Sporosarcina pasteurii: one gene and its partner. Each later gene encodes a partner of the first gene's protein in a complex. Links are inferred from orthologs where the notes say so. Each region holds a gene or a part of one and is shown in the gene's direction. Other genes may lie near its edges. The genes, in order: nusB and rpsJ.

Evidence for each region.
Region 2: the proteins of nusB (region 1) and rpsJ are in contact, whole or in part, in a solved structure (PDB 3D3B), measured with the Escherichia coli proteins. The link is inferred for Sporosarcina pasteurii from one-to-one orthologs.

Annotation. Positions count from the first base shown.
Region 1 is NZ_CP160452.1:1,561,445-1,578,136, reverse strand. What follows is about bases 7,296-10,284. They hold nusB (transcription antitermination factor NusB), read left to right. Parts: upstream 7,296-8,592; coding sequence 8,593-8,976; downstream 8,977-10,284. Other genes in these bases: xseA (exodeoxyribonuclease VII large subunit), read left to right, coding at 9,944-10,284; folD (bifunctional methylenetetrahydrofolate dehydrogenase/methenyltetrahydrofolate cyclohydrolase FolD), read left to right, coding at 8,997-9,869; AB1H92_RS07220 (Asp23/Gls24 family envelope stress response protein), read left to right, coding at 8,019-8,408; accC (acetyl-CoA carboxylase biotin carboxylase subunit), read left to right, coding at 7,296-8,001. Outside these bases: AB1H92_RS07280 (DUF1385 domain-containing protein), read right to left, coding at 1-278; AB1H92_RS07275 (hypothetical protein), read left to right, coding at 462-884; aroQ (type II 3-dehydroquinate dehydratase), read left to right, coding at 954-1,394; AB1H92_RS07265 (Xaa-Pro peptidase family protein), read left to right, coding at 1,391-2,458; efp (elongation factor P), read left to right, coding at 2,484-3,041; AB1H92_RS07255 (SpoIIIAC/SpoIIIAD family protein), read left to right, coding at 3,205-3,414; AB1H92_RS07250 (hypothetical protein), read left to right, coding at 3,414-3,791; AB1H92_RS07245 (stage III sporulation protein AE), read left to right, coding at 3,808-4,707; AB1H92_RS07240 (hypothetical protein), read left to right, coding at 4,906-5,370; AB1H92_RS07235 (SpoIIIAH-like family protein), read left to right, coding at 5,367-5,906; accB (acetyl-CoA carboxylase biotin carboxyl carrier protein), read left to right, coding at 6,138-6,641; more of accC, read left to right, coding at 6,652-7,295; more of xseA, read left to right, coding at 10,285-11,299; AB1H92_RS07200 (exodeoxyribonuclease VII small subunit), read left to right, coding at 11,300-11,545; AB1H92_RS07195 (polyprenyl synthetase family protein), read left to right, coding at 11,535-12,419; dxs (1-deoxy-D-xylulose-5-phosphate synthase), read left to right, coding at 12,513-14,414; and 3 more genes. UniProt on the Escherichia coli protein: Part of the processive rRNA transcription and antitermination complex (rrnTAC). The complex forms an RNA-chaperone ring around the RNA exit tunnel of RNA polymerase (RNAP).
Region 2 is NZ_CP160452.1:3,110,207-3,120,674, reverse strand. What follows is about bases 2,234-5,162. They hold rpsJ (30S ribosomal protein S10), read left to right. Parts: upstream 2,234-3,508; coding sequence 3,509-3,817; downstream 3,818-5,162. Other genes in these bases: rplW (50S ribosomal protein L23), read left to right, coding at 5,135-5,162; rplD (50S ribosomal protein L4), read left to right, coding at 4,512-5,135; rplC (50S ribosomal protein L3), read left to right, coding at 3,857-4,489; AB1H92_RS15215 (Na+/H+ antiporter family protein), read left to right, coding at 2,234-3,254. Outside these bases: fusA (elongation factor G), read left to right, coding at 1-380; tuf (elongation factor Tu), read left to right, coding at 497-1,684; more of AB1H92_RS15215, read left to right, coding at 1,935-2,233; more of rplW, read left to right, coding at 5,163-5,419; rplB (50S ribosomal protein L2), read left to right, coding at 5,466-6,296; rpsS (30S ribosomal protein S19), read left to right, coding at 6,357-6,635; rplV (50S ribosomal protein L22), read left to right, coding at 6,655-6,999; rpsC (30S ribosomal protein S3), read left to right, coding at 7,003-7,659; rplP (50S ribosomal protein L16), read left to right, coding at 7,661-8,095; rpmC (50S ribosomal protein L29), read left to right, coding at 8,085-8,285; rpsQ (30S ribosomal protein S17), read left to right, coding at 8,303-8,566; rplN (50S ribosomal protein L14), read left to right, coding at 8,606-8,974; rplX (50S ribosomal protein L24), read left to right, coding at 9,007-9,387; rplE (50S ribosomal protein L5), read left to right, coding at 9,384-9,923; AB1H92_RS15140 (type Z 30S ribosomal protein S14), read left to right, coding at 9,943-10,128; rpsH (30S ribosomal protein S8), read left to right, coding at 10,159-10,468. UniProt on the Escherichia coli protein: Involved in the binding of tRNA to the ribosomes. Part of the processive rRNA transcription and antitermination complex (rrnTAC). The complex forms an RNA-chaperone ring around the RNA exit tunnel of RNA polymerase (RNAP).

The DNA of each region.
Region 1 (16,692 bases):
TCTTGTTCCTCGCCTGGCATTACATCGAAACGATCGCTTGAAAAGTTTAAATGTTTGGAACCAACTCCAGCAGACTCAACTAAAGCGACAATTCCTCTTAGGAAAGGAATCTTTTTTAGCTTTGATGCAAGTGGAGCTTGTTTTTTAGGCAAGTGGAAATACTCAATAGAGTCGTCTTTCCGACGAATTGCAGTTACGGTATGTTCTTTCCCACCGAACATTACGCCTTCGATGAGTGCTTGCCCACCGTATGTTGGAGTTTGCTTTTCTTTTGCCATATGAATTACCCACACTTCCTTTTAGGTCAAAATGTATTACGCAATTAATTTATCAGATTTCCATTATAAGCGGAAATTGTAAAATAAAAACTACATTCATTGTACTAAAATATACGTATCATAACCACAATGATGTTTAAAATCGATGAATTCACCAAACACTTCTGTTAGGAGGGATTTGACGTGATTGATCGAACATTCTTTTTAACTTCATTTTTTTCAGCAATCTTTATGGTCATTTCATTAAAGATTATGGAACTATTCGACTTTATTAAATGGTCGCCAATTGGTTGGGCGAAAAACTGGTCAGCATTTTCAGCTATCCATTATACTATCAAATGGAGTATGCTTTTCATTGCCTTATTTATTGTTTTTGCTGTTCTTTATATTTTGATATCTTTTTTAGACTCTATACCGCCGTCTATTCCGGCTATTATTATTAGTATTATAGGGATTATTGTGCTTGAGTGGTTTATTAATCATTCAACAACACCATGGGATACGATTCAGTCGATTTCTATTCCATTGTTATCGGTTACGGCAATCGTTCTACGTTTTATTGCGGGGACTGCTGTATTTCATAAAGAACTATCAAGAAAAGTGTGATATTAGTTTCCGCCCATCACCACATTATGGTAATATGAAATAGAAAAAGGTGAGGGGAGTGGTGGCGCGGTGAAACTATTAGTCATGAATGGACCGAATTTAAATCGTCTTGGCAAAAGAGAACCAACGATTTATGGACGAGAATCGCTTCAAGATATAGAAAATAGCTTACTCGAAATAGCAAAGGAACATGCGATTCAGCTATCATTTTTTCAGTCTAATACGGAAGGTTTTTTAATTGATCGAATTCATGAAGCTGCAGATGAAGGGATAGATGGCATTATTTTCAATCCAGGCGCTTACACACATTATAGCATTGCTTTACGAGACGCCATTGCATCGGTTGGAATTGATGTCATTGAAGTTCATATATCTAATATACATAACCGTGAATCGTTCAGACAAGAGTCGGTTATTGCGCCAGTCTGTATTGGTCAATTAACCGGTTTTGGGACTGATGGATACTCATTGGCACTTCATGCATTCCTCCTCCGACAAAAGGGAGAATGAGAAATTTGAAACTAACAAATTTACGTAAACAATTGGAAAAAGAACATATTGATGCCTTGCTCATTACGAATCCTTATAACCGCCGCTATATGACCGAATTTACGGGGACAGCTGGCGTTGCGCTTGTTTCAGCAAAAGATGCGGTATTTATTACAGATTTCAGGTATACTGAACAAGCGGAAAAAGAAATCGAAGGATATCGTATCGTTCAACATACGAAAACAATCATTGAAGAAGTAGCAGCGCAAGTAAAAAATATGAATGTCAAAACAGTTGGATTCGAGAAAGATGACTTATCATTTGGTCTCTACGAATTATACAATAAAGAAATTGAGGCAGAATTAAAACCTGTTTCAGGAATTGTTGAAAAGCTTCGCATGGTCAAAACTACCGAGGAACTTGAGATTTTACAACAAGCAGCTAAAATTGCGGATGACGCATTCCAACATATTATTGACTATATTCGACCAGGAATTACAGAGCTTGACGTTTCAAATGAGTTAGAGTTTTTCATGAGAAAACAAGGGGCGACTTCTTCATCATTTTCAATTATTGTGGCGTCGGGATTAAGAAGTGCACTTCCTCATGGTGTTGCGACAGATAAAGTGATTGAGTCGGGAGACTTCGTCACATTGGATTACGGCGCGCTTTACAACGGGTATATCTCTGATATTACAAGAACCGTTGCTGTCGGTGAGCCATCTGAAAAGCTGAAAGAAATTTATGCTGTAACACTTGAGGCGCAGGAACGTGCATTACAAAGTATTAAACCGGGTATGACAGGTATTGAAGCGGATCGAATTGCTAGAGAGTATATTGCTTCTAAAGGATATGGTGAAGCATTTGGGCATTCTACTGGGCATGGCATCGGACTCGAAGTACATGAAGGACCAGCATTGTCATTCAGATCCGAAACTGTTTTAGAACCAAATATGGTTGTGACAGTAGAGCCTGGTATTTACTTGCCAGAAATTGGCGGCGTTCGTATTGAAGATGATATCGTGATTACGGAGGACGGCAATAAACGATTAACATTCGCAACGAAAGAATTACTCATACTATAATTTTATTTTTATTGGAGGAATTACAATGATTTCAGTGAACGATTTTAGAACAGGTGCAACTATTGAAGTGGACGGAGACATTTGGCGTGTAATCGAATTCCAACACGTTAAACCTGGTAAAGGTGCTGCCTTCGTTCGTTCGAAGCTTCGTAACTTACGTAATGGCAACATTAACGAGAAAACATTCCGTGGCGGCGAGCGAGTAAAAAGAGCCCAAATTGATAATGTTAAAATGCAATACTTATATGCGAATGGTTCTGACCATGTCTTCATGAATAATGAAACGTACGACCAACTTGAACTATCTGAAACTCAACTCGAGTATGAATTGAAATTCCTAAAAGAAGGAATGGAAGTACATGTCATTCAATTTCAAGGAGAAGTACTTGGGGTTCAATTACCAATTACAGTAGAACTTGAAGTCACTGAAACTGAGCCTGGCATCAAAGGTGACACGGCAAGCGGTGGTTCGAAGCCAGCTACATTAGAAACGGGCTTAACAGTTCAAGTACCATTTTTCGTAAACCAAGGTGATGTACTAGTGGTCAATACAGAAGAAGGCGAATATGTTTCACGCGCTTGATTAATTTTATAATAAAAATTAATAAATAAAGTGAAAAGCAACCTAGCGTATAGGTTGCTTTTTTTGTTGCCCAAATTTTTTCAATCAATACCATAAAGCCTTTTATTTTCTGTTCTAAGACTTGAAAAAACGACATAGTCTTGTTGTATGGAGGGAGTAGCGGATGGAGCTAAATGATTTACTTAGGATTGCCGGTATCGGTTTAGTCATTGGAATATTGCATGTGTTTTTTGAGCAGACAGGAAAGAAAGACTTTTCTTTTTTTCTATTTATCTTTGCGTATATTTATATTACAGCAGAGCTCCTACGCTTTCTGAGAGTTTTCTTCATTGAAATATCCGAATTTTTCCAGTGGTTGGCGATGTCGTTCTAATGGTGACATTATTTCAAGTGATTGTCGTTTTTTTGTTGCTGCTAACAATTTCGTTCGTGGTGCCAAAGTTACAACCTTTGTTGTATACAGCAGTATTCTTTCTTGTGCTAACCATTATTTTAACAACCGTTGTTTTTCCGTTTGGAAGGACTTTGTTGCAACAGTTTGAAGCACTTCCAAATCCGTATGTCTCTTTGCTAGTTGGAAGTGCCATTTTATTTTATCTTTCAGAATTAATTTCGTCGCATATTGCGGATGCTGGGTATGCATCTCTTGCGAAAATTTCCCACTTTGCAGTCAAAATTACCATCCTATTATTGTGGATGAATCAAGCAGCTGAAGTCATCGATATATTATCAGCACTTATTACAAAATGAACGGACAGGTATATGTATGATTACCTTTTTAGACTCGATACTCGGATCTATTATTTCAAGTTTTGCCATCATTATTCTATCGACATTTATGGCGCTTTTCATTGATTTTCTTTTTCCGTCATTTAAAAAGTGGACGAGAATCATTTTATTTTTCATCGTGATCTCAGTGGCATTGCAACCTGCCTTTCAACATTTTATCTTAATTCGAAATGTCGCTTATTCGTTGTCGTCCATGTTCATAGGAATTTATCCGATCATTACAGCATCTATTTTAGCGGCAGGTGGGACGTTCAACTTTTTAAACTTTCAACCGGCAATGCTCTTATTTGCAAATGGATCTATTTTGTTGGCAGATAAATTACTTATTCCGCTATTAGCAACGGCATTATTATTAGATGTTGCAACTAGACTTCTACCTGATGTACCGTTCACACGTTTAGCTGAATTAATACGTACAACATTATTTGGAACGGTAACGGCCGTGGTGACTGCTTATTCAATATTTATTACTGTAGGGGGGACAATGTCATGGGCGCTTTCTGGTATCGCGAGTGAGCCTGTTAAAGAACTAATCCAGCAAAACATACCGATTATTGGTTCGTTTATGACCGAAAGTATTGGCTCGATTGGTCGTTATTCTTCGGGGGTCACTGTTTTTGTAGGAGGGTGGATTATTTCTGCGGTATGGACAGTTGCACTGGTCCCTTCTTTAAAAACGTTAGTAACAGCATTGTTTTACAGATGGATTGCGGCGCTTGTAGAACCATTTACAAATGAAGATATTACAGGGTTACTCGATGATATCGGAAAAACACTACTTGTTTTATGTGCGATTTCATTTCTGCTTGCGTTTGCATTCATCTACACTGCAATTTTCGTTATTATACTTGTCAAATTATTAACCGTCGCAAAGTGAGGTGGACAAGTGGAAAATTTTTAATTGGCATTCTTTCGATTTCGTTATTAACGTCCATTTTATTGCTTCTACTTCCTGAAGAATCCGAAGAGAAGTTTTTGCCAATTGTGAAGTTGGCAATTGGTTTATGGATTATCCGATCAGTATTCTCTTTGTTTGGTCATAGCAATCTATGAGCTAGCATAAAATGAATTATTGATGACGAAGAAAGATGCCTTAACGAATGAAAATGGGGATATTATGCAAAAACCAACAAAAAAAATCCAAACCGTTTTTTTCGGAACCTTATTAGTTCTCGTTATCATGATTATAAATACCAACGTATGGGGAATCGGAGGAGGGAAGTCAACGATTGAGGGGGATAGAAGAGAAGAAGTTGCGCTAGAACAAGCACTAATGAAGATTGAAGGCGTTGGAAAAGTGGCTATTTACTATCATAATAATGACTCCGACAAAGAAGATCCGCTCTCCAATTATTTCTCTCTTTCCCAGACAAAGACGGAGAAAATTTCAAAACCTATCCAAGGCATTCTTGTCGTCGCAGAAGGTGGGGGAGATCCAGTCATTCAAAATTTATTATCTAAAACATTAGCAACTGTTCTGCAATTACCAGAACATCAAATTGTCATCGTCGAAATGAAAAATGGGGAGGAAACAGAATGAAAACAAATAAGCGTACAGTATGGTTCTTAACTTTATTAAGCCTTGTAGCGGTTATCTCAATCTACTACTTGAACAAGAAATCGCCAATGCCATTTGATGGAATTACTATTTTTGGAGATTCCGATAATCCAGCGACGATCACGGAAACAACTGGCAATGCTGATAAACAACCGGTTTTTGCAGAAAGTTACTTATTTGAAACGATGCGAATGGAAGTTCGTGATGAGCGCAGTCAAATACAAGAACAATTGACTTCAAAATTAAATGCAACTGAAGATTCGGCAGAAAAGAATGCAGTATTTGATGAGATGGCTCAACTTGTCAAACAAGAATCAGCGGAATCCTTACTAGAAATGCAAATTATCGCATTAGGGTATGCGGATGCATTCGTTCGTGCTGAAGGGAATAATGTTACAGTTACAGTTTTATCCGAAGATGGACACTCTAATAAACAAGCGAGTGAAATTACACATCTTGTTATGAGTAACTGGGAAGATGCTAAAAAAGTAAAGGTGGATTTTAAAGGAGATTCATGAAGGAAACGAAAAAAATTAAAATGATACCATGAAAATAAAAAACTAAATTGTAAACATAGCAATTGAACGTGTTGAAGAAGACGGAAAAAGGTCCGATTCGACAAAAGTTGCTATGTTTTTTTGGTTTTTTCTTATGATTTTACAACATTTCTATGATATGTATTCCAAATTTGAAAGAAAACAGCTAAAATAGAGGGGAGCATCAAATATTTTTAGTCAGGAGAATGGGACATGTTAAAAATCCAAGAAATTCGAGAAATAATTAAGTTAATTGATAAGTCTTCGATCGAAAAGTTCTCATACGAAGCAGACAATACAAAAGTTGTCTTGAAAAAAGGAAGCAATGGGCAGACTGTCGTACCTGTTCAAGTTGAACAAGTAGAAGCACAGCCGGTTGTTACACCAGTACCGGAAGTTAAAGTAGAGGCAAAACCACAACCGGTTCAACAGGAAATACAAGCAGCACCAGAAGTAGAAGTTGTACATGATGAGTCTATGCATGAAGTTACGTCTCCAATGGTTGGAACGTTCTATGCAGCATCCTCACCTGAAGCTGATGCATACGTGAAAATTGGAGATAAAGTTTCGGACGAGTCTGTCGTTTGTATTGTTGAAGCTATGAAGCTATTCAATGAAATTGAAGCGGAAGTTTCAGGGGAAATTGTAGAAATTCTTGTGAAGGACGGCCAGCTTGTCGAATATGGACAACCCCTCTTCCTTGTAAAAACAAACTAAGGAGGAATGGATTGTGAAGAAAATATTAATTGCAAACCGTGGAGAGATTGCAGTACGCATCATCCGCGCATGTAAAGAATTAGGGATTGAAACAGTTGCGGTTTATTCAGAAGCTGATGAAGAGGCCTTACATGTAGAGTTAGCAGATGAAGCGTATTGTATCGGCCCAAGGTTATCGACGGATAGCTATTTAAATTTCTCAAATATCATTAGTACAGCAAAGTTAACCGACTGTGATGGCATTCATCCTGGATACGGGTTTCTTGCAGAAAATGCAAGTTTCGCTGAACTATGTGAAGAAGTCAATATTAAATTTATCGGACCTACTTCCGATGCCATTTCAAGAATGGGGACGAAAGACGTTGCGCGTGAAACTATGCGTGAAGCGGGTGTTCCAATCGTTCCAGGTTCAACAGGTATCGTAGCTGATGAACATGAAGCGCTTGAGATTGCTGAAAAGATTGGTTTCCCAGTCATTATAAAAGCAACTGCTGGCGGCGGCGGTAAAGGGATACGTATCGCTAACAATAAAGAAGAGTTAATTACAGGTGTAAAGATTACACAAAAAGAAGCTGCGGCTGCATTTGGTAATCCAGGCGTTTACCTTGAAAAATATATTGAGATATTCCGCCACGTTGAAGTACAGGTGCTCGCAGATCAATTTGGTCATACGATTCACTTAGGTGAACGTGATTGTTCTATTCAGCGCCGTATGCAAAAGCTAGTGGAAGAAGCTCCATCACCAGCAATTACACCTGAACTTCGTCAAGAAATGGGGGAAGCAGCTGTCAAAGCTGCAAAAGCTGTTAATTATGAGGGCGCGGGAACCGTTGAGTTTATTTTCGACCACATTAATAACAAGTTCTATTTCATGGAAATGAATACACGTATTCAAGTAGAGCATACGATTACTGAAATGATTACAGGTGTTGACCTGATAAAAGAACAAATTAAAATTGCATCAGGCGAAAAGCTGGCATTACAACAAGATGATATTCAGTTAAACGGTTGGTCGATTGAATGTCGGATAAATGCAGAAAATCCAGCGCGCAACTTTATGCCTTCACCGGGTAAAGTAGAAATGTATATGCCGCCAGGTGGTTTTGGTGTGCGTGTTGATTCGGCAATGTATACCGGTTACACAATTCCACCATTTTATGATTCTATGGTTGCCAAGCTAATTGTTCACGCTGATACTCGTGAAGAAGCAGTTTTAAGAATGAAACGTGCACTGGATGAGTTTATTATTGAAGGTGTTGAAACAACAATTCCGTTTCATTTTAGATTGATGGGCGATGAAGTGTTTAAATCAGGGGACTTTGATACGAAGTTTCTTGAGAAATATGACATAATGAAGTAAAAGGAGGACAACTGAAAATGGCAGATAAAGAAATGCCTTCATTTGTCGGAATGGCACCATCCGAAGATGAAGCATTAGGGCGTGTTCAGCTTGCTCCAGAAGTACTTGAGGTCATTATCGGCATTGCGACGAATGAAGTAAAAGGTGTCGCGCATACTAGAGGAAATTTCGCCACTGGTGTTGCTGAAAAATTAGGACGCACACAACATGGTAAAGGCGTAAAAACAAGTTGGTCAGAAGATGGCCTAACGGTAGATGTTTATTGTGTCGTCCAATATGGTTTTTCAGTACGTGAAGTTGCATTTGAAATTCAAAAACAAGTACGCAATGCAATTTACAATATGACTTCACTTGAAACAAAAGAAGTAAATATTCATATTACTGGCATAGAATCCGAAACAGTATGAGGTCATCAGTCTGTCAAATGTACACAACAAAAGTAGAGGAGAATTTATTTATAAGTTCTCTCCCTCTACTTTTTCGTACTTATTGGACAAACTCTTTTTAGGAAGTATAAAAAGTCTACTGTATCCGGAAACTTATGGATATGATATGATAATGCCGGAAAGCAACAGTAGAGGAGAAATGAAGATGAACAGACGAGTTGCACGAGAAAAAGCGATTCAAACGCTTTTCCAATTAGATAATCTAGATTTATCAATAGAAGAGGCGATTGCTTTTATTGTAAAAGAAGAATCGAATCACTTCTATGAACACTTAGTGCGCGGTACTATGCAGCATAGAGAGGAAATAGATGCTGCCCTTACAGAAAACTTGGAAAACTGGTCGCTAGATCGTTTGCCCAAAATAGAAAGAACTATTTTACGACTTGCGGTATTTGAATTGCAGTATAGTGAAGAGGCTCCTGAACGTGTCATTATGAATGAGGCAATCGAGCTAAGTAAAACATTTGGTGATGAAAAATCGGGTCGTTTTGTTAACGGTGTACTATCAAAATTTACGACAAATAAGTAACTGATCTGGAGGACATACGAGTGGACGAAAAATTAATTGATGGAAGAGCAATAGGGAATATCATTCGTGAAGAAATTAAAGAGCGTGTACAAAATCTTAAAAATAAAGGATGTACTCCTGGACTAGCAGTAATCATTGTAGGAGATGACCCTGCTTCTCATACATATGTTAAAAACAAACAAAAATCAAGTGTTGAAGCAGGTATGAAATCCGAGTTGATTCAGTTGGCAGCTACGGTAAGTGAGCAAGAAATACTGGAACGTATTGCCCAATTAAATGACGATGATACGATTCATGGAATCCTTGTGCAATTACCTTTGCCAAAGCATATCGATGAAAATCGTGTGATTTTGGCCATTGATTCAGCGAAAGATGTGGACGGTTTTCATCCGGTGAATGTTGGAAAGATGATCATTGGTCAAAATGCTTATTTGTCTTGTACACCTTACGGAATCATTAAATTGCTTGAACGAACAAATACACAAATCAAAGGGAAGCATGCCGTTATCATTGGACGCAGTAATATTGTTGGTAAACCAATGGGCCAACTATTATTGCAGCGAGATGCAACAGTTACTTATTGTCATTCCCGAACAAAAGATTTAGCACACCATACAAAGCAAGCTGATATTTTGATTGTCGCAATTGGTATGGCGAAGTTTATTAAAGCGGATCATGTGAAAGAAGGCGCCGTTGTGATTGATGTCGGTATGAACCGAGATGAAAACGGAAAGTTATGTGGAGATGTAGATTTTGACGATGTGAAAGAAAAATCTTCACTGATAACGCCAGTACCTGGTGGAGTAGGACCGATGACGATTACGATGTTGCTCAAAAACACACTACTCAGTGCTGAACGGGTGTGCGTTTCGGGAAAACACGAAGATAAATAACATCAAGGTGTATGAAACGCTGTTCTTCATAAAGTAGAACAGCGTTTCTATCCGTTCAAGGAGGAGGCGTACAAGTGACAAAAAATCCATATTTAACTGTCCAAGCATTAACGAAATATGTGAAAAGAAAGTTCGATGCGGATCCACATTTACGGCAAGTGTACGTGAAAGGAGAGCTTTCAAACGTCACGCTTCATCCGAGTGGACATATTTATTTCACTTTAAAAGATGACAAAAGTCGTATTCGTGCAGTTATGTTTAAAATGAACGCACTCAAATTAAAATTCAGACCAGAAAATGGCATGAACGTACTCATTATAGGGGATGTTTCTGTCTATGAAGCGAGCGGACAATATCAACTCTATGTCCAAACGATGCAACCGGACGGAATTGGTGCACTATATCTTGCGTTTGAACAATTGAAAGAAAAGCTGGAACAAGAAGGATTGTTTAATGAAAAATGGAAAGTTCCGTTACCTACTTACCCCGCTACGGTCGGTGTTGTAACAGCTCAAACAGGTGCAGCGATACAAGATATTTGTTCGACAATCTCAAGGCGTTACCCATTAGCTGAAATACTCTTATTTCCAGCCGTTGTCCAAGGTTCGCAAGCAGCACCATCCATTGTCGAGGCAATTGAACAGGCGAATCGTTATAGTGGCATCGATGTCCTTATTGTTGGACGTGGTGGTGGGTCTATTGAAGATTTGTGGGCATTTAACGAAGAAATTGTCGCGCGGGCTATTTTTTCTAGTCGCATTCCGGTAATTAGTGCTGTCGGACACGAAACGGATACGACGATTGCAGATTTTGTTGCGGATAAAAGAGCACCGACGCCGACAGCTGCTGCAGAATTAGCCGTTCCATCACGAGAAGAATTGATAGATAGAACACTCGATAGAAAACGTGCATTGTATCGTGCCTTCTCTTATAAAATAAAACATGAACAAAAACGATTAACAACGCTTCAAACCTCATATCCACTCCAATTCCCTGAACGACTTTATCGACCATTTATCGAAAAGCACATTCATCTGGATGAGAGGTTAAGGAGAAGTCCCAAATCCATCATTGAGCGAGATGAAGTCCAATTAGAACGATTAACCAATCGATTAAAAACGATGTCCCCAATGTACCGCGTCAATGAGGCCGCCCGTGAGATAAGTGTGTTAACGAATCGGTTAATGACAACATCTACACATGACTTAAAACAACGCCAAAATCGTTTTTCGTCAACTGTACGAATGTTAACTTCATTAAATCCCTTACATGTCATAGAACGGGGTTATTCCATCGTTTATCAAGATGAAAAAGTTCAAAAATCAGTAGAAAAATTAGAGGTCGGTAGTACGGTCGACATAAAAATGCAAGATGGTACCGCAAAAGCTATGATAAAATCAATTCATAAAGATGACTTGGAGGAGAGTTAATTGAAAGAGGAGCCAATTCGCTTTGAAGAAGCAATGCTTAAATTAGAAGAAGTTGTAAAGAAACTTGAAGCCGGCGATGTCCCATTAGAAGACGCAATTACGCTCTACAAAGAAGGAATGGAATTGTCTGCGTTCTGTCAAGGGAAATTGCAAAATGCTGAAAAACAATTAATGTCTATTATTGATGTGAACGGTGAAAAAGAACCTTTCGAACCGACAAAAGGTGCAGACAATGATGAAGGGTAAACTAGAGCAATTTATTGAAGCGCACACACCGAGAATTAACGATACTTTACATACGCTTTTAATGAAAAAAGATATTCCAGAGAGTTTACAATCGTCTATGTTGTATTCAATTCATGCAGGTGGAAAACGAATTCGCCCATTACTAGTTTTAGCAACACTTGAAGACCTAGACGTTCATGCGGATCATGCATTGGAAGTCGCAGCAGCGATTGAACTAATTCATACATACTCTCTTATACACGATGATTTACCAAGCATGGACGATGACGATATGCGTCGAGGAAAACCGACGAATCATAAAGTGTACGGTGAAGCGATGGCGATACTTGCTGGAGATGCACTACAAACACTTGCTTTTGAAACATTAGCTAGTTTACCGAATATACGTCCAGAAAAAAGTATTGAATTGATTCGTTTATTAGCAATTGCATCTGGTGCAAAAGGGATGGTCGCTGGACAAGTTTTAGATCTTGAGGGCGAGAAAAAAAGTTTAACATTACAAGATTTAGAATTAATTCATTTAAATAAAACAGGTGCGCTACTTACCTATTGTATCGAGGCGGGTGGCATACTTGCAGATATAGAAGCCGAAAAAATGAAAGCGATTAAAGTCTATGCTGAAAATATAGGACTTGCCTTTCAAATTCAAGATGACATTTTAGATGTGACATCAACAACCGAAGAATTAGGTAAAAACGCTGGAAGTGACGAATCGAGTGAAAAGACAACTTATCCTATTGTTTTAGGGCTTGAAGGTGCTAAAAAACAATTGATGCACCATCATTCGCTAGCGAAACAATCATTAGCCTTTTTAGAAAAGGACGATTCTTTACTAGCGCTCTTTGCAGACTATATTGTAGAACGGAATTTTTAACTTGAAATTCTTGTACTGAGCGTTTCAGTTGTTATAATGAGATGAAGGATAACAATGAACGTCGTTATTAATTTGTGAAGGTGTGTGATAGTGGTGGATCTTACAAAAATTAACAATCCATCTTTTATTAAACAGCTCGATAATGAGCAATTGAAAGAACTTGCAACTAACATTCGCTCCTTCCTAATCGAGAAATTATCTGTTACTGGTGGTCATATTGGTCCAAACCTTGGCGTTGTAGAGTTAACATTAATTCTACACAAACTTTTTGATAGTCCGAATGATAAGTTTTTATGGGACGTCGGTCATCAAGCATACGTTCATAAAATTCTAACTGGACGGGCAAGTGAATTTGATACGTTAAGACAATATAAAGGGCTTTGCGGATTTCCTAAAATGGACGAAAGTGAACACGATGTCTGGGAAGCGGGCCATAGTTCGACTTCTTTATCGGCTGCAATGGGGATGGCAGTTGCACGTGATATTAAAGGAGAAGACAATTACGTATTACCGATTATCGGTGATGGTGCGTTAACGGGCGGTATGGCGCTAGAAGCGTTAAATCATATTGGACACGAGAAAACGAATATGATTGTGATTTTAAATGATAATGAAATGTCCATTGCCCCAAACGTAGGCGCTTTACACTCCATCTTAGGAAAACTTCGTACTGCTGGAAAATACAACTCAGCGAAAGATGAGTTAGAGTATATTTTGAAAAAGATTCCAGCAGTTGGTGGTAAAGTTGCTACGGCTGCTGAACGTGTAAAAGACAGCTTAAAATATTTACTGGTGTCAGGGGTCTTTTTCGAAGAACTAGGTTTCACTTATCTTGGTCCAGTTGATGGCCATGATTTTGTAGATTTAGAACGTAATTTAAATTATGCCAAAAAAATGGAAGGGCCAATTCTTTTTCATGTGATTACGAAAAAAGGGAAAGGGTATCGTCCTGCTGAAAACGATAAAATCGGTACTTGGCACGGGACAGGTCCGTATAAAATTGAAACGGGCGATTTTGTGAAGTCAACAGCATCTGCGCCGTCATGGAGCGGCTTGATTGCTGATACTGTTAGCGAAATTGCGCGGGATGATAAGCGAGTTGTAGCCATTACACCGGCAATGCCAGTCGGCTCGAAATTAGAGGCTTTTGCAGAAGAGTTCCCGGAACGCTTTTTTGACGTTGGAATTGCGGAGCAGCATGCAACAACAATGGCGGCAGGTCTTGCAACTCAAGGTATGAAGCCTTTTCTGTCGATTTATTCGACATTTTTACAAAGATCTTACGACCAAATGCTTCACGATATTTCTCGACAAAATTTAAATGTCGTTATCGGAATTGATCGAGCTGGTCTTGTAGGCGCAGATGGAGAAACACACCAGGGCGTTTATGACATTGCGTTTTTACGTCATATGCCGAATTTGGTCATTATGATGCCTAAAGATGAAAATGAAGGGCAGCATATGGTGAAAACTGCAATGGATTATAATGATGGACCGATAGCAATTCGATATCCGCGTGGAAATGGTTTAGGAGTTCATCTAGATGAAACTTTACAGCCAATTCCTATTGGAACTTGGGAAGTCTTGCGTCGTGGTGGAGATGCGGCTATTTTAACTTTTGGTACAAGTATACCAATGGCTTTAGATGCCGCAGATTTGTTGTCGGAAAGAGGAATAGAAGTCATGGTGGTGAATGCACGATTCATCAAACCACTCGATACCAAGATGCTTGACGAATTATTCAGTCAAGAAATACCAATTATAACAGTAGAAGAAGCTGTACTTGCCGGTGGTTTTGGGAGCGCGGTATTAGAATACGCGCATGATGTATCTTATAATGCTGCGCCGATTGAGAGAATGGGAATACCAGATCAATTTATTGAGCATGGAGATGTACCACAGTTATTAGCTGAAATCGGAATGACTTCTGAAAATTTAGCTATGAATGTACATGACTTAGTTAAAAAATATATATTGAAAAGAGAAAGTGTATGAGTCAGCGTGAACCGAAAGAACGCATAGACGTTCTATTAGTGAAAAGAGGCTTAGTTGATACGCGTGAACAAGCGAAACGTTCAATCATGGCAGGGATTGTTTATTCAGAAGAGACGCGAATTGATAAACCAGGGGAAAAAATAGCTGTCGATGCTCCGTTAACTGTAAAAGGAAATACGTTAAAATACGTGAGTCGAGGCGGTCTCAAGCTTGAAAAAGCATTGGAAGTCTTTGATGTGACAGTGGAAGATAAAATTGTCCTTGATATCGGTGCATCTACGGGTGGATTTACGGATTGTGCCTTACAAAATGGCGCGAAACATTGTTATGCATTAGATGTCGGTTATAACCAGTTAGCATGGAAAATTAGACAAGATGAGCGAGTTACTGTGATGGAGCGGACGAATTTTAGATATGCAACGACCGACATGTTCGAGAATGGATTGCCCTCATTTGCTACGATTGATGTATCATTTATTTCATTAAGCTTAATTTTACCTGCATTGAAGAACATTATCGTAAACGGAGGCGATGTAATCGCGCTCGTGAAACCTCAATTTGAAGCAGGTAAAGGAAAAGTTGGGAAGAAAGGCGTTGTGAGGGAACGATCAACTCATTTAGAAGTGTTGGAAAAAGTTGCAGAAGTTGCCTACGAAGAAGGCTATACATTACACGACGCTTCCTACTCACCTGTCACAGGGGGAGAAGGGAATATCGAATTTCTATTTCATTTAAGAGCCGAAGAAACAGCTGAAAGAAATTTTAATGCCGATATGTTTGATGCGCTCATTTCTAAGGCTTACAAAGAGTTAAATTAGCGCGCGCTTTTTGCGCGCTTTTCCTATATTATAAGCAAACTTTGTCATACCTAACGCAAATACTAAATAGAAATTATTTCCGATGCCGAACTAGGAGGAATTTATATGAATAAAGGACATAGACATATTCGTATTCGTGATATTATTTCGAAATACGAAATTGAAACGCAAGATCAACTTGTACAAAGTTTAAAAGATGCCGGTGTAGACGTCACGCAAGCGACAATTTCTCGTGATATTAAAGAAATGCATCTGATTAAAGTACCGACAGCATCTGGCGGATACAAATATAGCTTGCCTAGAATCCACGAATACAATACCGAGCAAAAACTTCACCGTGCGTTAACGGATGCTTTTGTTAGTATAGATGGTGCAGGGCACTTTTTAGTATTAAAAACGTTACCGGGCAATGCCCAGGCAATAGGCTCTTTACTCGATCATTTGAAGTGGGATGAAATGCTAGGGACAATTTGCGGAGACGATACTTGTTTAATTATTTGTAAAGATGAATCGTATATAGACAATGTAAGAGAAAAATTACTTGCGATGCTTTGAAAGTGGTGAGCAAACTTGTTAAATGAACTTACAATAAGAAACTTCGCAATCATTAAACATTTAGACGTATCTTTTAAAAAAGGTCTTACAGTGCTAACAGGAGAAACAGGGGCAGGGAAGTCTATTATTATAGATGCTGTTCAGCTTTTGGCAGGTGGTCGAGGATCCCAAGGCTTTATTCGACACGGGGCAGATAGGGCGGAACTAGAAGGTCTCTTTATGATAGAAGACCCTACACATCCTGTGCTACGTACGCTAGAAAATTTCGGTATACAAGCCGATGAAGAGACCATTATATTACGACGCGATATTAATGCGAACGGAAAAAGTGTTTGTCGTATTAACGGAAAGCTCGTTACAATCGCAATCATGCGTGAAGTTGGGGCGAGCTTAATTGATATCCATGGCCAGCATGAAAACCAGGAGTTAATGCATGAGCGTAGACATATTCATTTACTTGATCAATTTGCTGGAAAGAAAATGGAGAAAGCTTATCATAGTTATACAGAAACTTACTCAAACTATACTAAGTTAAAGAAAAAGCTTGAAACTGCAAATGAAAACGAGCAGCAAATTGCCCAGCGTATTGACTTATATTCTTTCCAACTGACCGAAATTAATAACGCAAACCTAACGATTGGTGAGGAAGAAGCACTTGAAGATGAACAGCGTAAACTGCAAAACTTCAGTAGACTATACGAACGTTTAAACACTGCGTACGAAGCAATAAGTGGAGACACACATGCGTTAGACTGGGTTGGAGCAGCGATGAGTGATTTGGAAGATGCTACTGGCGTTGATAAAAAATTATCCCCCCACTATGAGACTGTGGCCAATAGTTTTTACGCACTCCAGGAGACTGGGTACGAGTTGAAAAACATTATCGACGATTTAGAATTTGATCC
Region 2 (10,468 bases), 1.5 Mb from region 1 along the record:
ACGGTTCATACCATGATGTTGACTCTAACGAAATGGCGTTTAAGATTGCTGGTTCTATGGCACTGAAAAACGCTGCTTCAAAAGTTAACCCGGCACTTCTCGAGCCAATGATGAAAGTTGAAATCCAAATCCCTGAGGAATACTTAGGTGATATTATGGGTGACGTTACTGCTCGTCGTGGTCGCGTTGAAGGAATGGAAGCACGTGGTAACTCACAATTAGTTAATGCGATGGTTCCACTTGCTGAAATGTTTGGATACGCAACTTCATTGCGTTCTAACACACAAGGTCGCGGAGTCTTCTCAATGGTATTTGACCACTATGAAGAAGTTCCAAAATCGATCGCTGAAGAAGTTATTAAAAAGAATACTGCTGAATAATTGTAATTCACTCTTGTTTTCAGTATAAATAAGCTATAGAGTATAGGTGACTGGGGATTAATCTCCAGTACCTATAAAAATAAAAAACTTTCATATACTTAAGGAGGCTTTCCATAATGGGTAAAGAAAAATTTGATCGTTCAAAAACACATGCGAACATCGGAACAATTGGTCACGTTGACCATGGTAAAACTACACTTACAGCTGCAATTGCAACAGTTCTAGCGAAAAGACTAGGTGGAGAAGCACAATCTTACGACCAAGTTGACAACGCGCCAGAAGAGAGAGAGCGTGGAATCACAATCAACACGTCTCACATCGAGTACGAAACTGAAAACCGTCACTACGCACACGTTGACTGCCCAGGTCACGCGGACTACGTTAAAAACATGATCACTGGTGCAGCACAAATGGACGGCGGTATCTTAGTTGTATCTGCAGCTGATGGTCCAATGCCACAAACACGTGAGCACATCCTACTTTCTAAAAACGTAGGCGTTCCATACCTAGTTGTATTCATGAACAAATGTGACATGGTTGACGACGAAGAACTACTTGAGTTAGTAGAAATGGAGATCCGTGATCTTCTATCTGAGTATGACTTCCCAGGCGATGACATTCCTGTAATCCAAGGTTCAGCGCTTAAAGCACTTGAAGGTGACGAAGCATACGAAGATAAAATTATTGAACTGATGGCTGCTGTTGACGAGTACATCCCAACACCACCACGTGATACTGAGAAGCCATTCATGATGCCTGTTGAGGACGTATTCTCAATCACAGGTCGTGGTACAGTTGCAACAGGACGTGTTGAGCGTGGAGAAGTAACTGTTGGTGACACTGTAGACATCATCGGTATCGTTGAAGAAGCTAAATCTACAACTGTTACAGGTGTAGAGATGTTCCGTAAACTACTTGACTATGCTCAAGCTGGTGACAACATCGGTGCACTACTTCGTGGTGTAGCACGTGAAGACATCCAACGTGGACAAGTACTTGCTAAGCCAGGTTCAATCGTTCCACACACTAAGTTCAAATCAGAAGTTTATGTTCTTTCAAAAGAAGAGGGTGGCCGTCACACGCCGTTCTTCTCTAACTACCGTCCACAGTTCTACTTCCGTACAACGGACGTAACTGGTGTTATCGAACTTCCAGAAGGCGTAGAAATGGTTATGCCTGGAGATAACATTGAAATGGTAGTAGATTTAATTGCACCAATCGCACTTGAAGAAGGTACACGTTTCTCTATCCGTGAGGGTGGACGTACTGTAGGTTCAGGCGTTGTAACTTCAATCGTAAAATAATTTTAAATATAAAACTCCCGCCGGCGCCGGTGGGAGTTTTTTTAATGCGCAAATATGTTGACTTGACGACTGTATAATTCCTCAAAATCAACCCAAAATACAATACTTCCTCATTACATCTGACTAGATTAGTGTAAAAATATTCAAGGAAACTTGTAATACTTATTGACAGATTTCCTATCCTTTGATAAATTAATAATACACTTTAACACTTTAGCATGATGAAGTTTATTGGGAGGGGAAAATATAGATGAATGCAGTTATATTAGCGGTGCTAGTTATGTTGATTTTAAGTTTAATGAGAGTGAATGTCGTATTGGCACTTGTCATAGGTGCAATAACCGGTGGACTAGCTGGTGGCCTTACTGTTGAAGAGACGATTACATCATTTAGTGGCGGACTAGGAGCGGGGGCAACAATTGCGCTTAGTTATGGGCTATTAGGTGCTTTTGCAGTGGCTATTTCAAAAACAGGCATTCCTCAGTTAATCGTTAATGCAATGTTACGGATTATGAATAAAGATAGCAATGGAGGTCGTAAATCATTAGTGAAAGTGCTTGTGATCCTCGTGTTATTATTAATGGCTGTGTTCTCGCAGAACTTAATCCCAATACACATTGCATTTATTCCGTTATTGGTACCACCAATTTTACAAGTCTTAAACATGTTGAGAATTGATAGAAGACTTATTGCTTGTGTGTTGGCGTTCGGACTTACGACGCCATATATCATATTGCCGTACGGATTCGGTTTTATCTTTCAGGAAATTATTGCAACGCAAATGGCAGCTGCAGGCATGCCGATTGATATGGCAGATATTCCGAAGGCGATGGCACTACCAGTCGCAGGACTTTTAGTAGGATTACTTTTTGCGATATTTATTTCGTATCGCAAGCCACGGGATTATAAAGACGAGTCGATGGGTATTGATTTACAGGACTTCGAGATCAAAAAACGTAATATTATCTTCACTGTTGTTGCGTTGATTGGGACGCTAGCAATTCAAATCCCAACTCAATCTATGATAGCCGGTGCAGTTACAGGGATTGTTATCTTATATATTACAGGGACTTTAAAAAGACAAGAAGCAGATGGTTTAGTAAATGAAGGCATGCAGATGATGGCGTTTATCGGATTTGTGATGATTGCAGCGAATGGATTTGCAGCTGTTCTTCAAGAAACAGGACATATCCTTTCGCTAGTTGAAAATACAAGTCAGATACTTGGTGATAATAGAGCGTTAGCTGCATTTTTAATGTTATTAGTAGGGCTTGTTGTTACGATGGGAATAGGTTCTTCATTTGCAACAATTCCTATCATCGCATCGATATTCGTTCCACTTAGTGTTGCATTTGGTTTTGGACCAATGGCAACAATCGCTTTGATTGGTACGTCAGGTGCACTGGGAGATGCAGGTTCACCAGCATCAGACTCCACGCTTGGCCCAACGGCAGGATTGAACGTAGATGGTCAACATAATCATATATGGGATACATGTGTACCTACCTTTCTTCACTTCAATATTCCGCTGCTCATTTTCGGGTGGTTGACCATCTTGTTTTTCGGTTAAAATAATAGTAATGTTTAGACTACTCGCTTAGGTATTGCATATCGAAGGCAATCCTATTATAATATATAAAGCATTGAAAGGAATTTCGCCAAAAGACTTGCGGAATTCTTTTTCCTTGTGTATAATGTTGAATGTTGCTCTTTGACTGCGATGAAGCGAGAGGTTGCCGACACACCCGGCCGCATTGCCATGGCGGGTATGTGGGAAATTTTCGTGGAGAATGTCTATTAATTAGGCGAGAGGGAGGGAAAGTAATGGCAAAACAAAAGATTCGTATTCGTTTAAAAGCTTATGATCACAGTGTCTTAGATCAATCAGCTGAAAAAATCGTAGAAACTGCAAAACGTTCAGGTGCTAGTGTATCGGGTCCGATTCCACTACCAACTGAAAGGTCAGTTTACACAGTGCTTCGTTCCGTGCACGTAAACAAAGATTCACGTGAGCAGTTCGAAATGCGTACGCATAAACGTTTGATTGATATCGTTAATCCGACACCACAAACTGTCGATGCATTAATGAAACTAGATTTACCATCAGGCGTAGACATTGAAATCAAACTATAATCTATAGAAAATTTATGAATATTACAGGAGGTGTGACGAATGACCAAAGGAATCTTAGGAAGAAAAGTCGGTATGACGCAAATTTTTGCTGAAAACGGCGATCTTATCCCAGTAACAGTAATTGAAGCTACTCCAAATATCGTTTTACAAAAGAAGACGGTTGAAACGGACGGTTACAATTCTGTACAATTAGGATTTGATGACAAACGTGATAAGCTTGCAAACAAGCCAGAAAAAGGACATGTTGCAAAAGCTGAAACTGCACCTAAGCGCTTCATCCGCGAATTCCGTGGAATGGACGTTAACGCACACGAGGTTGGTCAGGAAGTCAAAGTTGATACATTTGCAGAAGGCGATGTAATCGACGTTACAGGAGTTACAAAAGGTAAAGGATTCCAAGGTGTTGTTAAACGCTACGGATTTAAAATTGGTTTTATGAGCCATGGTTCACGTTTCCACCGCGCACCAGGTTCAATCGGTTCTGTTGATGCTCAGCGTGTATTTAAAGGAAAGAAACTTCCAGGACGCATGGGTACAAAAACAGTAACAATCCAAAACCTTGAAATTGTAAAAGTTGACGCAGAGCGTAATTTATTACTAGTTAAAGGTAATGTTCCAGGCGCACGTAAATCACTTGTACAAGTGAACAGCGCAATCAAAGGGAACAAGTAATTAAAGGAAGGAGGAAGTTAGAATGTCTAAAGTATCGGTACTAAGTCAAACAGGTTCTTCAGTTGGCGACATCGAACTAAACGAAGCAATCTTCGGCATCGAGCCAAATGAAGCAGTATTGTTTGAAGCAGTGGTCCAACAACGTGCATCATTACGTCAAGGTAACCACAAAGTGAAAAACCGTTCAGAAGTTTCGGGCGGTGGGCGCAAGCCATGGCGTCAAAAAGGTACAGGTCGTGCTCGTCAAGGTTCGATCCGTTCACCACAATGGCGCGGAGGCGGTGTTGTATTCGGTCCTACACCAAGAAGCTATGCATACAAACTACCTAGAAAAGTTCGTAGACTAGCGCTCTTATCAGGACTATCATCAAAAGTACGTGAAGAGAACTTAATCGTTCTTGATGAACTAAAATTTGATGCACCAAAAACAAAAGAGTTTGTTCAAGTATTAACAGATCTTTCGATTGAAAAGAAAGCATTATTTGTTACTGCTAACCTAGATGAAACAGTAGCATTATCTGCTCGTAACATCCCAGGGGTAACTGTTATCACTGCTGAAGGTATCAACGTGTTAGACCTCGTTGGACACGAAAAACTTGTGATGACAAAAGCAGCTGTAGAAAAAGTAGAGGAGGTGCTTGGTTAATGGAAGCACGTGAAATTTTGAAACGTCCGGTCATAACCGAGCGTTCTTCTGAGCAAATGGACTTAAACAAATACACATTCGAAGTTGACACGCGCGCAAACAAGACTCAAATCAAAGACGCTGTCGAAGAAGTCTTCAATGTTACAGTAGAAAAAGTTAACGTCATGAACTACAAAGGAAAGTTCAAGCGTATGGGAAGACATGCAGGTTACACAAACAAACGCCGTAAAGCGGTTGTTACATTAACTGCTGATTCAAACGATATCGAACTTTTCGAAATCTAAAACGTAACGACTAAGTTACATGAAATATTATAAGGAGGGACAAAAAATGGCGATTAAAAAATACAAGCCTACTTCTAACGGACGTCGTAATATGACTTCATCAGATTTCTCTGCGATTACAACAGATAAGCCAGAAAAATCACTATTGAAGCCAATTACTCGTAAAGGCGGACGTAACAATACAGGTAGAACTACAGTTCGTCATCAAGCGGGCGGACACAAACGCCAATACCGTGTCATCGATTTCCAACGTCGAAAAGATGACATTCCAGGACGCGTTGCTACGATCGAATACGATCCAAACCGTTCAGCAAACATCGCATTAATTAACTATGCAGATGGAGAGAAAAGATACATTCTGGCTCCGAAAGGTCTAGAAGTTGGAATGACACTTATGTCAGGTCCAAACGCAGATGCAAGATTAGGAAACGCATTACCACTTGAAAATGTTCCAATGGGTTCAACAATTCATAACATCGAATTGAAGCCAGGAAAAGGTGGTCAACTCGTTCGTTCAGCTGGTACATCAGCACAAGTTCTTGGACGTGAAGGAAAGTATGTTCTTGTACGTCTCCAATCTGGTGAAGTACGTATGATTTTAGCTACTTGCCGTGCAACAATCGGTCAAGTTGGTAACGAACAACACGAACTTATTAATATTGGTAAAGCAGGCCGTTCACGCTGGTTAGGTAAGCGTCCAGCAGTCCGTGGTTCTGTAATGAACCCGAACGATCACCCACACGGTGGGGGAGAAGGACGTACTGGTATCGGGATGCCTTCACCACTTTCACCATGGGGCAAACCAACACTTGGTTACAAAACGCGTAAGAAATCCAATAAATCCGATAAGTACATCGTTCGTCGTCGTAAGAAGTAAATTATACGCACTGCGGTTCAATGACTGGACCGTAGTACAAACAGGGAGGGAGGTTCTAACATGGGCCGCAGCTTGAAAAAAGGACCTTTTGCAGATGATCATCTAATGAAAAAAGTAGATGCACAAAAAGGATCAGAGAGAAAGCAAGTTATTAAAACTTGGTCAAGACGTTCCACAATCTTCCCATCATTCATCGGTCAAACGATTGCAGTTTATGATGGTCGTAAACATGTACCTGTTTACATCACAGAAGATATGGTTGGTCATAAATTAGGTGAATTCGCACCTACACGTACATTTAGAAATCACGGTGGCGACGACAAGAAGACAGGTCGCTAATTGAGAGGAGGTTATTCTGATGCAACAAGCAAAAGCTACTGCCAGCACAGTCCGTATTGCTCCTCGCAAAGTCCGTTTAGTCGTTGATCTTATCCGAGGGAAGAAAATCGGTGAAGCTGTGGCAATTCTACGCCTGACGCAAAAAGCGGCATCTCCGGTTGTAGAAAAAGTTTTACAATCAGCAATCGCAAACGCTGAGCATAACTATGAAATGGACGTCGAGAACTTAGTTGTTAGCGAAGTATATGTTAACGAAGGTCCGACTATGAAACGTTTCCGCCCACGCGCACAGGGGCGTGCAAGTGCGATCAACAAGCGTACAAGTCACATCACTGTCGTGGTAGCAGAAAAGAAGGAGGGATAATTCGTGGGTCAAAAAATAAATCCTAATGGTTTACGGGTAGGTATCATCCGTGACTGGGAATCGAAATGGTATGCAGAAAAAGATTATGCAACACTATTGCACGAAGACTTGAAAATTCGTGAATTTATTGATAAGCAGTTAATCGATGCATCTGTATCGAAAGTTGAAATCGAACGTGCTGCAAAGCGTGTAAACATTTCAATTCACACTGCGAAACCTGGAATGGTCATTGGTAAAGGTGGGTCTGAAGTAGAGGCTCTCCGTAAAAAGCTAAATGCAATTACAGGCAAACGTGTACACATTAATATTGTTGAAGTTAAACGTGCTGACCTTGATGCGAAATTAGTCGCTGAAAACATTGCACGTCAATTAGAAGGCCGTGTTTCATTCCGTCGTGTTCAAAAGCAAGCAATCCAACGTACGATGCGTGCTGGAGCAAAAGGAATTAAAACACAAGTTTCTGGACGTCTTGGCGGTGCAGACATCGCTCGTGCAGAAGGGTACAATGAAGGATCTGTTCCTCTTCATACTTTACGTGCTGACATTGATTATGCACATGCTGAAGCCGATACAACATTCGGTAAACTTGGCGTTAAAGTATGGATCTATAAAGGAGAAGTCCTTCCGACATTAAAGGACACAAAGGAAGGAGGCAACTGATATGTTAATGCCTAAACGCGTGAAATATCGTAACGTATTCCGTGGAAATTTACGTGGTAAAACAAAAGGTGGCGCGACAGTTGGATTTGGTGAGTACGGTCTCCAAGCTACTGAAGCTGGTTGGATTACAAGCCGCCAAATTGAAGCAGCACGTATCGCAATGACACGTTATATGAAACGTGGCGGTAAAGTGTGGATCAATATTTTCCCACACAAACCTTATACGAAAAAGCCTCTTGAGGTTCGTATGGGTGCCGGTAAAGGTGCTGTAGAAGGCTGGGTAGCGGTTGTTAAACCTGGTCGTGTAATGTTTGAAATCGCAGGTGTTGATGAAGAGGTTGCTCGTGAAGCACTTCGTCTTGCATCTCACAAGCTTCCTGTTAAGAGCAAGTTTGTAAAACGTGAAGAAATTGGTGGTGAATCTAATGAAAGCTAAAGAAATCCGTGAACTCACAACTGCAGAAATCGAGCAAGAAGTAAAGTCACTGAAAGAAGAGCTTTTCAACCTTCGCTTCCAATTGGCGACAGGTCAATTAGAAAACACAGCACGCATCGGTCAAGTTCGTAAATCGATTGCGCGCATGAAAACCGTAATACGTCAAAGAGAAATCAGTGCCAATAACTGATGAAGGAGGTACAATTCATGACTGAGCGTAACCAACGTAAGGTTTATACAGGACGTGTTGTATCAGACAAAAATGATAAAACAATCACTGTTATGATCGAAACGTATAAAAAGCATACTTTATACGGAAAGCGTGTAAAGCATTCTAAGAAATTCCAAGTCCACGATGAATTGAACGAAGCAAAAATGGGCGATACAGTTCGAATTATGGAAACTCGTCCACTTTCTAAGTCAAAACGCTTCCGCCTCGTTGAAATTGTGGAAAAAGCAATCGTTATTTAATAAAGTTCGGATAGCATAATCCGAGAGGAGGTAGCCTAAATGATCCAACAAGAAAGCCGTATGAAAGTCGCTGACAACTCCGGCGCTCGTGAAGTTCTTACAATCAAAGTTCTTGGTGGTACTGGACGTAAAACTGCAAACATTGGTGACATTGTTGTTTGTTCAGTGAAAAAAGCAACACCAGGTGGCGTTGTTAAGAAGGGTGAAGTCGTAAAGGCTGTTATAGTCCGTACGAAAAGTGGAGTTCGTCGTGATGACGGAACATATATTACATTCGATGAGAACGCATGCGTAATCATCCGAGATGATAAGAGCCCAAGAGGAACACGTATTTTTGGACCTGTTGCACGTGAGCTACGTGACAACAATTTCATGAGAATCATTTCTCTTGCTCCAGAAGTACTTTAATTTGACAGTTCCAAACAAGGAGGTGCGATACAATGCATGTTAAAAAAGGCGATAAAGTAAGAGTAATTTCGGGTAAAGATAAAGGCAAAGATGGCGTTATCTTAGCAGGTTTCCCGGGGAAAGATCGCGTGCTTGTTGAAGGTGTTAACATCGTCAAAAAACATACGAAGCCTAACCAGGAAAACCCTCAAGGCGGAATTGTGAGTGTTGAAGCTCCAATTCACGTTTCAAACGTCATGCTGATCGATCCGAAATCAGGTGAACCTACACGCGTAGGATACACATTTGAAGAAAAAGTAATCGACGGTGAAAACTGCCTCGTAAAATATCGTGTTGCGAAAAAATCTGGCGAAATCATTGACCAGGTTAGCAAAAAAGTAATCAAAGCTGAGAAAGGAGGTTCTTCGGATTGAGTCGTTTTAAAGAGAAGTTCGAAAAAGAAATCACACCTGCTTTAATGAGCAAGTTTGAATATACATCTGTAATGCAAGTCCCTAAAGTAGAAAAAATCGTCATCAACATGGGTGTTGGTGATGCTGTCCAAAACTCAAAAGCGCTTGACGCTGCAGTTGAGGATTTAACAACGATTTCTGGTCAAAAGCCAGTAATTACTCGTGCTAAAAGATCAATCGCTGGTTTCCGTCTTCGTGAAGGAATGCCAATCGGAACAAAAGTTACATTACGTGGAGAGCGTATGTATGAGTTCCTTGATAAATTAGTATCAATTGCACTGCCACGTGTTCGTGACTTCCACGGTGTTTCTAAGAGAGCATTTGACGGTCGCGGAAACTATACACTAGGGGTTAAAGAACAACTTATTTTCCCTGAAATCGATTATGATAAAGTTTCTAAAATCCGTGGTATGGATATCAACATCGTTACAACTGCTAACTCGGACGAAGAAGCTCATGAGTTATTAAAGCAGTTCGGTATGCCGTTCCAGAAGTAAAAGAGAGGGAGGCGAAATCATGGCTAAAAAATCAATGGTAGCCAAACAAAAACGTAAGGCGAAATTTAAAGTGCAGGAATACACACGTTGTGAGCGTTGTGGACGTCCGCATTCCGTATATCGCAAATTTATGCTTTGCCGTATTTGTTTCCGCGAATTAGCTTATAAGGGACAAATTCCTGGCGTTAAAAAAGCAAGCTGGTAATCCCCAAAATATGGGAAGGAGGTCAATAGAATGACAATGAGTGATCCGGTAGCAGATATGCTTACACGCATTCGTAACGCGAACATGGTTCGTCACGAAAAGCTGGAAGTACCTGCTTCAAACATGAAAAGAGAAATTGCTGAAATCTTAAAACGTGAAGGTTTTGTCCGTGACGTAGAGTTCGTCAAAGACAACAAGCAAGGAATCATCCGTATTTTCTTGAAATATGGCCAAAACAACGAGCGTGTTATTACAGGTCTAAAACGTATTTCAAAACCAGGTCTTCGTGTTTATGCACAAACAAACGAAGTTCCTAAAGTTTTAAATGGTCTTGGTATCG